Regions from separate parts of the Ruegeria sp. H7 genome, predicted to be linked through region 1. Evidence: riboswitches for the same ligand, from Rfam matches in the RefSeq annotation. Region 1 holds a riboswitch; each other region holds the start of a gene.
The links. A riboswitch is a leader RNA that binds a small molecule or an ion and turns the genes downstream of it on or off. The one in region 1 is predicted to bind cobalamin.
Positions count from the first base shown of each region.

Region 2: linked by a shared signal. The riboswitch ahead of ACR0AC_RS12785 (DUF1636 family protein) and the one ahead of ACR0AC_RS05310 (DUF1636 domain-containing protein) in region 1 are both predicted to bind cobalamin.
Region 3: linked by a shared signal. The riboswitch ahead of ACR0AC_RS04435 (hypothetical protein) and the one ahead of ACR0AC_RS05310 (DUF1636 domain-containing protein) in region 1 are both predicted to bind cobalamin.

Region 1 is NZ_JBQFNZ010000002.1:65,119-69,857, reverse strand. Features, by position in the region: gene ACR0AC_RS05320 (protein NO VEIN domain-containing protein) at 1-69, shown strand, start outside; gene ACR0AC_RS05315 (NAD(P)-dependent oxidoreductase) at 150-1,142, opposite strand; cobalamin riboswitch at 1,246-1,463, shown strand; gene ACR0AC_RS05310 (DUF1636 domain-containing protein) at 1,557-1,937, shown strand; gene cobW (cobalamin biosynthesis protein CobW) at 1,934-2,989, shown strand; gene cobN (cobaltochelatase subunit CobN) at 2,993-4,739, shown strand, end outside.
Region 2 is NZ_JBQFNZ010000005.1:163,772-168,510, forward strand. Features, by position in the region: gene ACR0AC_RS12770 (FecCD family ABC transporter permease) at 1-576, opposite strand, end outside; gene ACR0AC_RS12775 (ABC transporter substrate-binding protein) at 578-1,528, opposite strand; gene ACR0AC_RS12780 (ABC transporter ATP-binding protein) at 1,541-2,317, opposite strand; gene ACR0AC_RS12785 (DUF1636 family protein) at 2,314-2,670, opposite strand; cobalamin riboswitch at 2,770-2,973, opposite strand; gene ACR0AC_RS12790 (D-lyxose/D-mannose family sugar isomerase) at 3,033-3,698, opposite strand; gene ACR0AC_RS12795 (carbohydrate kinase family protein) at 3,717-4,643, opposite strand; gene ACR0AC_RS12800 (glucokinase) at 4,678-4,739, opposite strand, start outside.
Region 3 is NZ_JBQFNZ010000001.1:935,305-940,043, forward strand. Features, by position in the region: gene ACR0AC_RS04430 (AbrB family transcriptional regulator) at 1-506, shown strand, start outside; cobalamin riboswitch at 602-812, shown strand; gene ACR0AC_RS04435 (hypothetical protein) at 934-1,233, shown strand; gene ACR0AC_RS04440 (homocysteine S-methyltransferase family protein) at 1,448-2,500, shown strand; gene metH (methionine synthase) at 2,497-4,739, shown strand, end outside.

The DNA of each region.
Region 1 (4,739 bases):
GAACTGCGCCCACCTTTGGATGCTCATGTCGCGCTAAGCGCCATGAGCTTCCAGGCGAACTTTCACTAGCCCCCGGTTAGCTGGCGCATTCACGCCGAATTCCCCGTTGGTGCGCGCCAGAATCCACCCACCAACGCCCGGTTCAAACGTCAGGATTCGCGCCCCACCGGGACAACCTCATACCCTGGTTCTTCCGGTTCATCGTCCTGCATTTCAGGTGGAAAGCCGGGCGCGCGGATGTCGAGGCCGGTGGCGTCTTCCAGGCGTTTGATGATGTTGGGCGACAGTTCGCGTTCGCCGTAGCGTGCGATGCCGTCCTCGAAAATCTTGATCATGATCGGGTTGATCTCAAGCGGGACACCCGCGCGGTCGGCGACGTCCTGAAACAGGCCGATATCCTTTTTGACAAGGTCCATGGTAAAGGAAATATCGCGCGAACCGTTCAGGATGACCTGGCTTTCGGTCTCATGCACAAACGACGTACCGGACGAGATTTTGATCGCCTCATAGGTTGTGTTCAGGTCCATCCCGGCGGCTTTGGCGGTCACCAGCGCTTCGGCGCAGGTGATCAGGTTAGCGGTTGCCAGATAGTTGGTCAGAACTTTCAGAACCGAGGCCGAGCCAAGATCGCCCGTATGCAACACCCGACGGCCCATCGTTGTCAGGAAAGGAAGGATTCGCTCAAAGGTATCCCGGTCGCAGCCCGCGAAGATCGAGATATTGCCGGTTGCCGCCCGGTGGCATCCGCCGGAAACCGGGCAATCAACCGCCGCCCCGCCCCGCTCGATGACCATGGCACCCAGCCGCTTGGCCTCGGCCTCGTCGGTGGTGGACATCTCCATCCAGATTTTGCCGGGGCCGACCTCGGGCAACATCTCTTGCATCACCGCGTCCGAGGCGGCAGGCGATGGCAGGCAGGTGATCACCGCGTCGCAATCGCGCATCAGCTGGGCCGGGCTTTCGGCGGCCTGTGCGCCCATTTCGACGAATTCTGCCACCAGGTCTGCATTCAGGTCATGGACCGTCAGGTCGATCCCGTTGCGCAGCAACGAGCCCGAGAGTTTTCCGCCCACATTTCCAAGTCCGATGAACCCAACTTTCATTATTCGCGTCTCCCTGCGTGTTTTCCGGTATGCGACCATGTCGCGGGCACGGCGTCATGCCGCCCAGCGACGCTGGCAGGTCGCTTTTCATCCTAGCCACGCGATGGTGGTCGCATCGCGCTTGACAACCTGCCCGCACGTGCCGCATGTCCCTGTCGTTGGTGTCGGCGACAGCCGATGAAAAGGGAATGCGTCAGCGGGTATCCGTCAAACGCAGCCGCCCCCGCGACCGTGACCGGAGAGGGTGCCCAATGCCACTGGCTGCAAAGCCGGGAAGGCGGGACATCCGACAGAGGAGCCAGACGAACCGGGCCTCTGACATCCGCAAGCCGGGAGACCTGCCAGCACCCGAAGTTGAAACCGGGCGGGGTGTTCCGGTGTCGGGTCCATGTGCATCGCGTGGCCCGCATGAAACCCCGTCCCCCGCGAAGAGGATTTGGGGGGATGAGAGACATGACCGAGACTGCGCCGGTCGAGCTGCTGGTCTGCACCACGTGCCGCCGTGGTCTGCCCATCGAGGATGACGATCAACGCCCCGGCACATTGCTGCACAAAGCGCTGGAACAGGCGGACCTGCCCGAGGGCGTCACGCTGAAAGCCGTCGAATGCCTGTCGAACTGCGATCAGGGCTGTTCCATCGTGCTGCGCGGCGGGCCGGATCGCTGGACCTTTGTCTATGAGAACCTCAATGAGGCCGATCACGTTGACGTCATCGTCGATGGTGCGACCAAGTATCTGGCCACCGAGGACGGCCTGGTCAAATGGCGCGAGCGCCCCGAACATTTCCGCAAGAACTGCGCCTCGCGCATTCCCCCGATTGGAGCCCTGAAATGAGCAACCTCGAAAAACTCCCCGTCACTGTGATCACCGGCTTTCTGGGTTCGGGCAAAACGACGCTGGTCAAGCATCTGATGCAGAACCCACAAGGCAAGCGGCTGGCCGTGGTGGTCAACGAATTTGGCGATGTGGGCGTTGATGGCGACATCCTGAAATCCTGCGCGATCCCGGATTGCCCGGCGGAAAACATCATGGAACTGGCCAATGGCTGCATCTGCTGCACCGTGGCCGATGACTTCATCCCCACCATTGAGGCGCTGATGGCGCTGGAACCGCGCCCGGATCACATCCTGATCGAAACCTCGGGCCTCGCCCTGCCAAAACCGCTGCTAAAGGCGTTCGACTGGCCCGATATCCGGTCGAAAATCACCGTGGACGGCGTGATCGCTCTGGCCGATGCCGAGGCTGTGGCCGCCGGTCGCTTCGCGCCGAATGTCGAGGCGGTGGACGCCCAGCGTCTGGCCGATGACTCGATCGACCACGAAACGCCCCTGTCGGAGGTGTTCGAGGATCAGATCTCCTGCGCCGACATCATCCTGCTGACCAAACCCGATCTGGCCGGTCCCGAAGGTGTGGCGAAAGCCAAAGAGGTCATCGCCGCCGAAGCCCCCCGCCCCCTGCCCGTGGTCGAAGTGGCCGAAGGCGCGGTGGACGTGCGCGTCGTGCTGGGCCTTGAGGCCGCCGCCGAGGATGACATGGACGCGCGCCCGTCACATCACGACGGCCACCACGACCACGAGCATGACGATTTCGAAAGCATCATCGTCGAGCTGCCGGAACAGACCGACCCGGCGGAACTGGTCGCCAAGATCGAACGTCTGGCGAATGAGCTGAACATCCTGCGCGTCAAGGGCTATGCCGCCGTTCAGGGCAAACCCATGCGTCTGCTGGTGCAGGCCGTTGGTGCCCGCGTGCGTCACCAGTATGACCGCCCGTGGGAGCCCGGCGAGGACCGTCGCTCACGTCTGGTCGTGATTGCCGAGCATGACGACATCAAAGAGGCCGCGATCCGCGATATCCTCGTGGGTGTGACCGAGGCTGCCGAGTAAACCATGCACGTCGTCTTCCGCGAAAGCCACGGGTTAGAGGAAACCGAGACCCCGACCGATCTGGGCCAGAGCCCGGCGGATCTGGTGGTGCTGTCGTTCTCGGACAGTGACCTCGGCGCCTTTGCGGCGGGCTGGCATCGCGGTGGCGGCCCCGAGGGGCGGATGCCGACGATGCGGCTGGCGAACCTAACGGCGCTCAAGCACCCTCTGTCGGTCGATACCTATGTGGAACAGACGCTGGAGGGCGCAAAGGGTATACTGATCCGCCTGATCGGCGGTGTGCCCTACTGGTCCTACGGGTTGCAACAGGTTCTGGCACTGGCGCAGGCCAAGGGCATCGCGCTGGCGGTCCTGCCTGCGGACGGGCGCGAGGATACGCGGCTGGATGACTATTCCACCCTGCCCATCTCGACCCTGCGGCGATTGGCGCATCTGTGCGACACCGGCGGAGAGGTCGCGGCGCAGGCCGCCCTGGCGCAAATGGCGCTGGCGGCGGGGCTTTATGCCGGGCCGGTGATGGGGGCCAAGACGTTGCCCGAATGCGGCGCGTGGTGCCCGGATCGCGGCGTGATCCCGGTGGATGCCGCCTTCACGGGCGATGCAAAACGCATCCTTGTGACCTTCTACCGGGCCTATCTGACCTCAGCCGACACCGCTCCTGTCGCGGCTCTGATCCGCAGCCTCCGCGCGCGGGGTTTTGAGGCGGTGGGCCTGTTCGCTCCGTCTCTGAAAGCGCCCGCAGCAGCCGATTGGCTGCGTGAGCAGGTCGTGGCGCTGGCCCCGTCGGCCATCATCAACGCCACCTCATTCTCGGGCAAAGGCGCGTCGGGCACCTCGCCTCTGGACGCCGCCAACGTGCCGGTATTTCAGGTCGCGCTGGCCACCTCGCGCCGCAAGGCATGGGCCGAGGCGGAACGCGGGCTATCCCCCGCCGACCTCGCCATGCATGTGGTACTGCCCGAAGTGGACGGGCGGATTTCAGCGGGCATCGCCTCGTTCAAGGAACCGGGCAAGCGCGACCCGCATCTGGAATATTCCCGTTTCGCCCACCGGGCCGAGCCCGAGCGGATCGAAGCGATCATCGACCGCGTGTCAGGCTGGCTTAACCTGCACGACAAACCCAAAGCCGATCAGACGCCTGCGCTGGTGCTGTCCACCTATCCCGGCAAGGACTGGCAGATGGCCCATGCGGTAGGCCTCGACGCGCTGACCTCGGCCGAGGCGATGCTGTCCGATCTGCAAGGCGCAGGCTATGACACCACCCCTGCCGAGCCGATTGCCGATGCGCTGCCGGATGCCCGGATTTCATGGCCGCTGCAGGACTACCTGACCGCATTGGCCGAATTGCCCGAAACCCTGCGCAGTGATCTGCAATCCGTCTGGGGCAAGCCCGAAGATGACCCGGCCTGTACCGATGGAGCCTTCCATTTCACCGCCGTACGACGCGGCAAGGCTTTAGTGGCGCTGCAACCTGAACGCGGCACGCCCGAGTTGCGCGATGACGATTACCACGACCTCTCGCGCACCCCGCGCCACGGCTATGTGGCGTTTTACCTGTGGCTGCGCCAAGGGCTGGGTGCGGATGCGCTGATCCATATCGGCGCGCATGGCACGCTGGAATGGCTGCCCGGCAAATCCGTCGCCCTGTCCGCCGATTGCTGGCCCGAGGCGCTGATCCGCGATCTGCCGGTCATCTACCCGTTCATTGTCAACGACCCCGGCGAGGCCGCGCAGGCCAAACGCCGGATCG
Region 2 (4,739 bases), on a different contig from region 1:
GAGGCCAAGACCGCCCAGCATCCAGAAGATCACCGAATGCGCGGCACGACTGTCGCCGGAAAAAATCAGATAGTTGGTGATGGCAGAAAACAGGAACGAGACCGCAAGCCCCGCAAGGATCAGCTTTTCCGGCGCGCTTGTGCGCAGGCCCTGAACCAGCGCCAGAACGATGCCGGACGCGATCAGACCGCCACAGAAGGCGGCAAGCGGCAGGGTCCAGATGCCAAGAACGTCGCCGGTCACCGTGATGACCAGAACCGCCCCGGCGGCTGCGCCCGAGGACAGGCCAAACAGAAACGGATCGGCCAGATCGTTGCGCGTGGTCGTTTGCAGCACCACGCCGACCACGCCCAATCCGGCACCGATGACAGCCGCAAACAAGGCGCGGGGCAGGCGCAGGTCGAACACGATCCGGTGCAGGGGCGACATCTCGCCTTCGGTCAAGCCGGTGCCCAGCATGATCGCTGTACCTATGTCTGCGAAAGGAATAGGTGTCGTGCCATAGACAACAGACAGCAGCAAAAGGGCGGTCAGAATGACCGCCCCCAGCAGGACCGCGCGGCCCGTTTGAGCCATGTTAGTTGAGCTCCGGGTGCATGGCCGAAACCATCTTTTCGATGGCGTCTATATTTGCCGGTCCCGGGGTCAGCTCTTCATAGCGCAGACCGATCCAGCGTTCGTTCTTGACGGCGTCGGTCAGGGACATGGCCGGATGCTCTTGCAGGAACTTGAACGTGTCTTCGGCACCGTTTCCGGTCTGATAGTCCAGTAGGACCAGAAATTCGGGGTTTGCGGCGGCCACAGCCTCCCACGAGGTACGGCCCCAGCTGGTGTCCATGTCATGGGTGACGCTGACGCCGCCCGCGGCCTCGATCATGGCGTCGGGAATGGCGAATTTACCGGCGGTAAAGGGCGCATCGGCGGGACCGTCCAGCAGGAAGACGCGGGGCTTCGCCAGATCGGCGGTCTTCGCCTCGATGGCCGCCAGCTGGTCTTTCCAGCCCGAAACCAACGCTTCGGCCTTGTCTTCCACATGCATCACCTTGCCCAGACGCAGCACGTCATCGAACAGAAGGTCCATGCTGGCTTCGGGGCGGTCCTTGTTCAGGTGAACGCAGCTTTCGGTCAGGACCATGGTTTTGATGCCAAAGGGTTCCAGCGTGTCGGGGGTGACTTCGCCACCCGGCTGCATGCCGTAATACCAACCGGCAAAGAACATATCCGGCTCGACCGCGACCAGATTTTCGACGGTGGGGTATTTGGGCGCCAGTTCCGGGATGTCACCGCGTTTTGCATCGAAATCCGGGCTGGTCTTGTACCAGCCGGTAATGCCGGTCAGGCCGACAATCTTGTCCTGCAAACCCAGCGCAAAGGCCATGTCGGTCATGTTCATGTCGTGCACGACAATCCGCTCGGGCGTGCCGTCGAACACCAGTGGTTCTCCGCAATTGTCGACGGTCACTTCATGTGCCGCCGCACCACTCGCGAGGCCCGAAACAAGGACTACGGACCAGAATTTCTGCATCATCAAATTCTCCTGTTAAGATGACAGCTTTCGTTTTCGGATATCCAGCGCCGGGATCACGCGCCCTTCGTGCTGGAAACACAGGTAGTCAACGCCAAACGTATCGCGCACACGCTCGGGTGTTAGAACCTCGGGGATCAGGCCGAAGCCGGTCATTCGGGTTGCCTTCATCAAAGCGATATGGGTGGCGAATTCGGGGATCATGACCAGATCGTGCACGATCATCACAACCGTAACGCCCAGTTCGGCCACCAGCGACAGCATGTGGCCCTTGGCATCGGGGTCGAGGTGGTTTGTCGGCTCGTCCAGAAACAGCAGCGATGGCCTTTGCGCCAGAGCCCGTGCGATATGCGCCCGCTGACGTTCCCCGCCGGACAGACGTTGCATCGGTTTATCGGCCAGCGGGACCAGTTCGGTGATCTCAAGCACCCGCTCAAGATCGGCCTTATGATCCTCGGCGGACCGGTCGGCCTGAATCGGGATTTGCCCAAGGGCCACATAGTCGCGCAGCTTCAGCCGGCCGTCAGGCAGTTCCTGTTGCCCGACAACGGCGATGGTGCGCGCCCGTTCCGGGGCAGACAATTGACGCAGGCTTTGCCCCTTGATCGTCACATCGCCAAGGGCCAGACGTTCGAGGCCGCAAAGCAGGTTCAACAGCGTGGTTTTCCCCGCTCCGTTCGGCCCGGCAATGGCCAGGATCGACCCCTCATCCAACGAGAAGGACACATCCTGTAGCAACACATCCCCATTCAGGGCGTAGTATTCGAGCCCCTTGGCAACCAGAAAACTCATATCTCGCCCTCTGTCGAAAGGCGCGGCAGACGCGCCAGAGTTTTGTAAAGCAGGGCAGGGGGCCGGTCGGTTGCGCTGGTCCAGCCGTCGTCACTGTCGCGGAACTGACGGGCAAAGGCGGCAATCGCGTCCAGATCGGCTGGGCTTTGGATATCGCCGAACAGATACTGCGCCTTGCCTTCGGCTTGCAGCCCAACGGTCATGGGGCGTTCGCACCCTGCCATGCAGGCAATCAACCGGGTCGCAAACTCCGGTGGTAGGGTTGCGTCCAAACTGGCCTTGGCTGCCTTGGCTTCGATTTCACCCTGACAGGTCGAACAGATCAGGACGAAGTGGTCAGCTTGGGATGACATGGCTGTCCCCGCTGCGGAAACCGCGCGAAAAGAAGACGCCACGCCCGCAGGCGAAAAATTGAGCCATCAAATCCTCCTTCCAGGACGCCCCGCCCCGGGTTGGTTGCACAGGTGATGGCAGGTCTCCTGACTTGCGGGTCGTGGCTTGGCCAACCTTCCCGACCTGTTCAGGCCAGTGGTGATTTGGCGTCGCTCTGCGCTTACAGTTGCGGGGGCAGTCACGGATTTGGCCGCAGGGCCGCACCGTATTCCCATTTTCATCCCGCAGGCATCGCTACGGGAACCATCGCTGGTCAGCTAGTCTGTCGCGGATTTAATTGTCAAGCGTTCTGGCCGAGATTTTGGCGACGCGGACTGAGTGTTTAGTAGTCCGCAACCAGCAAAAATTCCGGCGCTGCGTCCTCTTCAATGGTCGCGAACCGGGGGATCGGTTGCTCGAACACATTGTCCGTGCGGTCGTCATTGACGGTTGAGACTTCACCGATCAGACAATCGCCACGCTCGGCCCAGAAGGCATGCCAGATACCGGGCATCAGGGTAACGCTTTCGCCGGGTTTCAAGCGCAGCAATTCGCCGGGCGTGATGGTCACGTCGCAGCCATCGCTGGGCACAACAACCGGATTGTCGCGATCAATGCCGCCTTCGGGGTCTGAGGCGTAGATCTCCATCACCAGATCACCGCCACCCCGGTTGATGATGTCCTCGGCCTTGATGATATGGCGGTGCATCGGAGACAATTGTTTGTCGCGCGAAATCAGCAGTTTCTCGGCATAGAGCATACCGCGACCCTGGTTCAGATCATTCACGTCGCCATTGCGCAGGGTGAACAGGAACAGGCCCAGCTCATCAAACTTGCCCTGACCGTAATCGGTAATGTCCCAGCCCAACCCTCGGGCGCGGATCGTGTCGGCCTTTGCGCTGCGCATCTGATCAGGGGACCAGTCGGCGAAGGGCGGCAGGACCGCGCCGAAGGATTTGATGAAGGCCTGCGCCTCGGTCTTGATGTCGTTGATGTCGGATCGTTTCATGTCGGTTCCCTCGTGGGATCAAAGCTCATGCGCCCAGGGCGGATTTGCCCCGGCGCGGGATACGGTGACGGCGGCGACATCGGCGCCCAGGGACAAAGCCGCGCGCAGGCTATCAGGTGTCAAGGCGCGCAGGCCCTCTTTGCTCAGGTGCCCGGCGCGGTGGAGTTCGGCCAAAACGCCCGCGTTGAACGTATCGCCGGCGCCCACAGTATCGATAACCTGCACCGGTTTGACCGCCACCGAGGTCTCGGACCCGTCCGCCAGATAGCCTGTCGCCCCCTGTCTGCCGCGTGTCACAATCACCACGGACGGCCCGGCCTTCAGCAACAAGGGCACCTTCTCGGCATGGGTTTCCGGCCCGGGAATGATCCAATCCAGATCCTCGTCCGAAACCTTGACGATATCGGCCTGCGCGATCATGCGATTCAGGCGGGTGCGATAGCGGGTCTGGTCCTTGATGAATCCCGGCCGGATATTCGGGTCCAGCATCACCGCGCGGTCGCCGCCATGACGGTCGAGCAGCGCGGCATAGGCATCGGCACAGGGTTCACAAGCCAGGCTGATCCCCCCCAGATACAGGGTCGAGGTCGCCAGCAATTGCTGTGGCATATTCTCGGGCTGCAACATCCGCCCGGCCGTGTTTTCATCAACAAAATTGTACGAAGCATGCCCATCCACCAGCTTCACAAAAGCCAAAGTGGTCGGGCGGTCGCTGACAATCACATGCGAGGTGTCCACATGGCTTGCCTTCAGCGTGTCCGCCAATTGTGCGCCAAACATATCCGAGGACAGGCCGGTCAGCATCCCTACCGGCGCGCCCAAGCGCCCAAGGGCGATGGCCGTGTTGAAAATTGCGCCGCCGGAATGGGGCACATAGCCCTGCGCGCCTGAATTGGTCGGTTCGGCGATCATGTCGATCAGGGCTTCGCCACAACACAGGATCATCCCGCGGTCCTTCTTTGGAAATGGTCACACGGTTTTACCGCATGAGCGCATTTTTACAGAAGTTGTTAGCGCCAACAATGCCAAATTCGACCTGTT
Region 3 (4,739 bases), on a different contig from region 1:
TGCACGAACTGGCACTGATGGTCGTCGCCGCCATTGTCGGCTGGAAAGGCAGTGAGCGGATCGGCCTGTTCGGAGCGTCCATTCTGGGCCCGATGATCCTGACTGCGGCCTTGTCACTGGGCGATTTCATCCACACCCGCCCACCGCGCGAGGCGATCCTTGTCGCGCAATTCTTTATCGGCTGCACCATCGGCGTAAAATTTATCGGCGTCACATGGGTCGAGCTGCGCAAAGTTGTGGCGGCGGGCTGCGCCTATGTTGTTGTGCTGGCCGTACTTGCAGCAGCCTTCACGGCCCTTGTGACCACGTTGGGTTTTGGACAACCGATCGAGGCCTTCCTCGCCTATGCCCCCGGCGGGCAGGCTGAAATGACGGTCTTGGCCATCGTCTCGGGCGCGGATCTCGGGTTTGTCATTACCCACCACCTGACACGGATCGTTCTGGTGATCATCGGCGCGCCCATCGCGGCCAGTCTTCTGGTGCGCTGGTCCCGCTCTCGGGATTAGAGGGGTTTCGCAGTTTGATTTGGGTTCAATTCCTGCCGGGTTGCAATCCGACGCTGCGTGCTTTGCTGGCACCGGTAGACAGGGCTTTGGCCTTATGAGACTGTGCAGCCGATGGTGTCCGACGCTCTGAGTCGGCTGAAAAGGGAATGCGGTGCGGGCAAACGCCCAAGGCCGCAACTGCCCCCGCAACTGTAAGCGGCGAGCGACCCCGACAGACCACTGGATGACCCCGCATGGGTTGTCCGGGAAGGACGGGGACAGCGATGAACCGCAAGTCAGGAGACCTGCCATCTCCGGCGCATATGTGCCGCAGTCACCTTAACTCGGGCGGGGTGCCCGTGGACGGAGCGACAAGAGATGGACCGCACTGGCCAGACATCACTGTTGATGCCCCCACAGGCCGCCCAAAAGCGCGGAGGGCGTCGTTATGCTTGACCTGACCATTTCCCAACTGGATACCGGCCACGTGCCACCGCAGCGCGCGCAAGAACTGGGGCAGATGGGCTATATGCAATGGCTGGGCGGCCTGCCCGGTTCGGCAAACTACCATGCGCAGGCACGGATTGCTTTGGCCAAGGCCAAACCGTTTGCCGAGACTTCACCCGCCATCGCTGTGTTCTGCGACTTGCTGGCCCGATCCATGCAGATGCCCCTGGAACCATTGTTCCTGGCCCTGCCCGCAAAACAGCGCCGAGGGGGCCATCGCGCGCGCCGCGCCGCCTTGTGACCTAATGCTGGCAATTCAGCTTGTGCCATCGCCCGCATTTTGGACGATTTTGGCCGGGCAATGCTTTGAGTGTTTATTGATGATTTCGTTGAATCTGCGCACCGAGCACACCGCGTTATGACGAAATCTCATAATCTAATCGAATAACAATCATTTCACCTCATAATGCCAACGCGCTATACCTGCGGCCCACACAGCCGATTGGATACCGCGAATGCTCGACTTCACCCTGCCCGACACACCCGCGCTCGCGACCCTGCGCGCGCTGGCTGCCCAGCGCATCCTGATCCTTGACGGGGCGATGGGCACAATGATCCAGACGCTGAACATGACCGAAGAGGATTTTATCGCCAACGGTCACATCCATGGCCCCGGCTGTCGGCATCACTATCACCCGGACCATCCGCAACAGGGCAACAACGATCTGCTTGTTCTGACCCAGCCGCAGGCGGTTGAGGATATACAGTACGAATTCGCAATGGCCGGGGCGGATATCCTTGAAACCAACACTTTTTCCTCAACCACCATCGCGCAGGCCGATTACGGGCTGGAGGCTGCGGTGCATGATCTGAACGTCGCAGGCGCGCAGGTGGCGCGGCGCGCGGCGGACCGGGCCACGGCTGAGGACGGCAAACCCCGGTTTGTGGCCGGGGCTGTGGGCCCGACGAACCGGACGGCCTCGATCAGCCCGGATGTGAACGATCCCGGATACCGCGCCGTCAGTTTCGATGATCTGCGCATAGCCTATGGCCAGCAGATCGACGGGCTGATCGAAGGAGGCTCTGACCTGATCCTGATCGAGACGATCTTTGACACGCTGAACGCCAAGGCGGCGATTTTCGCGGCCTTCGAGAGCTTCGCCAAGGCCGGACGCTGCCTGCCGCTGATGATCTCGGGCACGATCACCGATGCCTCGGGCCGGACGCTTTCTGGCCAGACACCCACCGCCTTCTGGCACTCGGTCGCCCATGCGCGCCCTTTCACCGTCGGGCTGAACTGCGCCCTTGGCGCTGCATCCATGCGCCCGCATATGGCCGAGATTTCGGGCGTGGCGACCGCCCTGACCTGCGCCTACCCCAACGCGGGCCTGCCGAATGAGTTCGGCCAGTATGACGAAACACCAAACCAGACCGCCGCTCAGGTCGAAGAGTTTGCCCGCGATGGCATCGTCAACGTGGTCGGCGGTTGCTGCGGCACCACGCCCGACCATATCCGCGCGATCGCCGAAGCGGTTGCGCCCTTTGCCCCCAGAAAGGTACCCGCATGACCCGTCATCTGCGCCTCTCGGGGCTGGAGCCTTTTGTCCTGACGCCAGACATCCCCTTTGTGAATGTGGGTGAGCGGACCAACGTCACCGGCTCGGCCCGGTTTCGCAAATTGATCGTGAACCGCGACTATGCCGCCGCGCTGGACGTTGCGCGGGATCAAGTGGAAAACGGCGCTCAGATCATCGACATCAACATGGATGAAGGGCTGATCGACAGCAAACAGGCGATGGTCGAATACCTGAACCTTGTCGCGTCCGAGCCCGATATCGCCCGCGTGCCAATCATGATCGACAGCTCGAAATGGGAGGTGATCGAGGCCGGGCTGCAGTGCGTGCAGGGCAAGCCGGTGGTGAACTCGATCAGCCTGAAAGAGGGAGAAGAGGCGTTTCGCCATCACGCGGGTCTGTGTCTGGCCTATGGTGCCGCCGTGGTGGTCATGGCCTTTGACGAGGCCGGTCAGGCCGATACGTTCGAACGCAAGACCGAGATTTGCGCCCGCGCTTATCGCATTCTGGTCGAGGATATGGGGTTCCCACCCGAAGACATCATCTTTGACCCCAACATCTTTGCCGTCGCCACCGGGATCGAAGACCACGACAATTACGGCGTGGATTTCATCGAGGCGACCCGCTGGATAAGGCAGAACCTGCCCCATGCACATGTGTCGGGCGGCGTGTCGAACCTGTCTTTCAGCTTTCGCGGCAACGAGCCGGTGCGCGAGGCGATGCATGCGGTGTTCCTGTATCATGCCATTCAGGCCGGGATGGATATGGGCATCGTCAACGCGGGCCAGTTGGCCGTTTATGACCAGATCGACCCAGACCTGCGCGAAGCGTGCGAGGATGTGGTCCTGAACCGCCAACCGAAATCCGGCGGCAGCGCGACCGAGAACCTGCTGGACATCGCCGAACGTTTCCGTGGTGACAAGCGCGAGGAGAAAACCCGCGACCTGGCCTGGCGCGACTGGCCGGTCGAGAAACGGCTGGAGCATGCGCTGGTCAACGGTATCACCGAGTTCATCGAAGAAGACACCGAGGCCGCGCGCGCCGATGCGGAACGCCCCTTGCATGTCATCGAGGGGCCTCTGATGGCCGGGATGAACGTGGTCGGTGATCTGTTTGGCGCGGGCAAGATGTTCCTGCCGCAGGTGGTGAAATCAGCTCGTGTGATGAAGCAGGCCGTGGCCGTGTTGCTGCCCTACATGGAGGAAGAAAAGCGCCGGAATGGCGGTGAGGGCCGGCAATCTGCGGGCAAGGTGCTGATGGCGACCGTGAAGGGGGACGTGCACGATATCGGCAAGAATATCGTCGGCGTGGTTCTGGCTTGCAACAACTACGAGATTTTGGATTTGGGCGTCATGGTCCCGCCGCAGAAGATCCTGCAAGTCGCACGTGAGGAAAACGTGGACATTATCGGCCTGTCCGGGCTGATCACGCCGTCGCTGGACGAGATGGTGCATCTGGCATCGGAGATGGAGCGCGAAGCGTTCGATATTCCGCTGCTGATCGGCGGCGCAACCACGTCGCGGGTGCACACAGCGGTCAAGATCGCGCCGCGTTACACGCACGGGCAGGCGGTCTATGTCACCGATGCCAGCCGCGCGGTCGGGGTTGTCGGCGCGTTGCTGAGCCCGACGCAGAAACCCGACTATGTCGCCGGGATTCAGGCCGAATATGCCGATGTGGCCGACAAGCACGAGCGCGGCGAACGCGCCAAGAACCGCCTGCCTTTGGCCAAGGCGCGGGCCAATGCGCTGAAACTGGATTGGGATGCTTACGAGCCCGTTGCACCGTCCTTCACCGGCGCGCGCGTGCTGCCCGACTGGGATCTGGCCGAAATCGCCCGCTATATCGACTGGACGCCGTTCTTCCAGACCTGGGAAATGCGCGGTGTCTATCCCGGAATTCTTGAGGATGAAAAACAGGGCGCGGCGGCGCGGGCGCTTTTTGCCGATGCGCAGGCAATGCTGGATCAGATTATCGCAGAGCGCTGGTTCACACCCCGCGCGGTTGTTGGATTCTGGCCCGCCAACGCGGTCGGCGAAGACATCCGGCTGTATACCGGCCCGGACCGCGCTGAAACTCTGGCCAACCTGCACACGCTGCGCCAGCAGACCGTGAAACGCGGTGATCGACCGAATGTCGCGTTGTCGGATTTTGTCGCCCCGGAAGGCCATAGTGCGGACCATGTCGGCGGGTTTGTCGTCACGGCGGGACCGGAGGACTCTGACATTGCCGA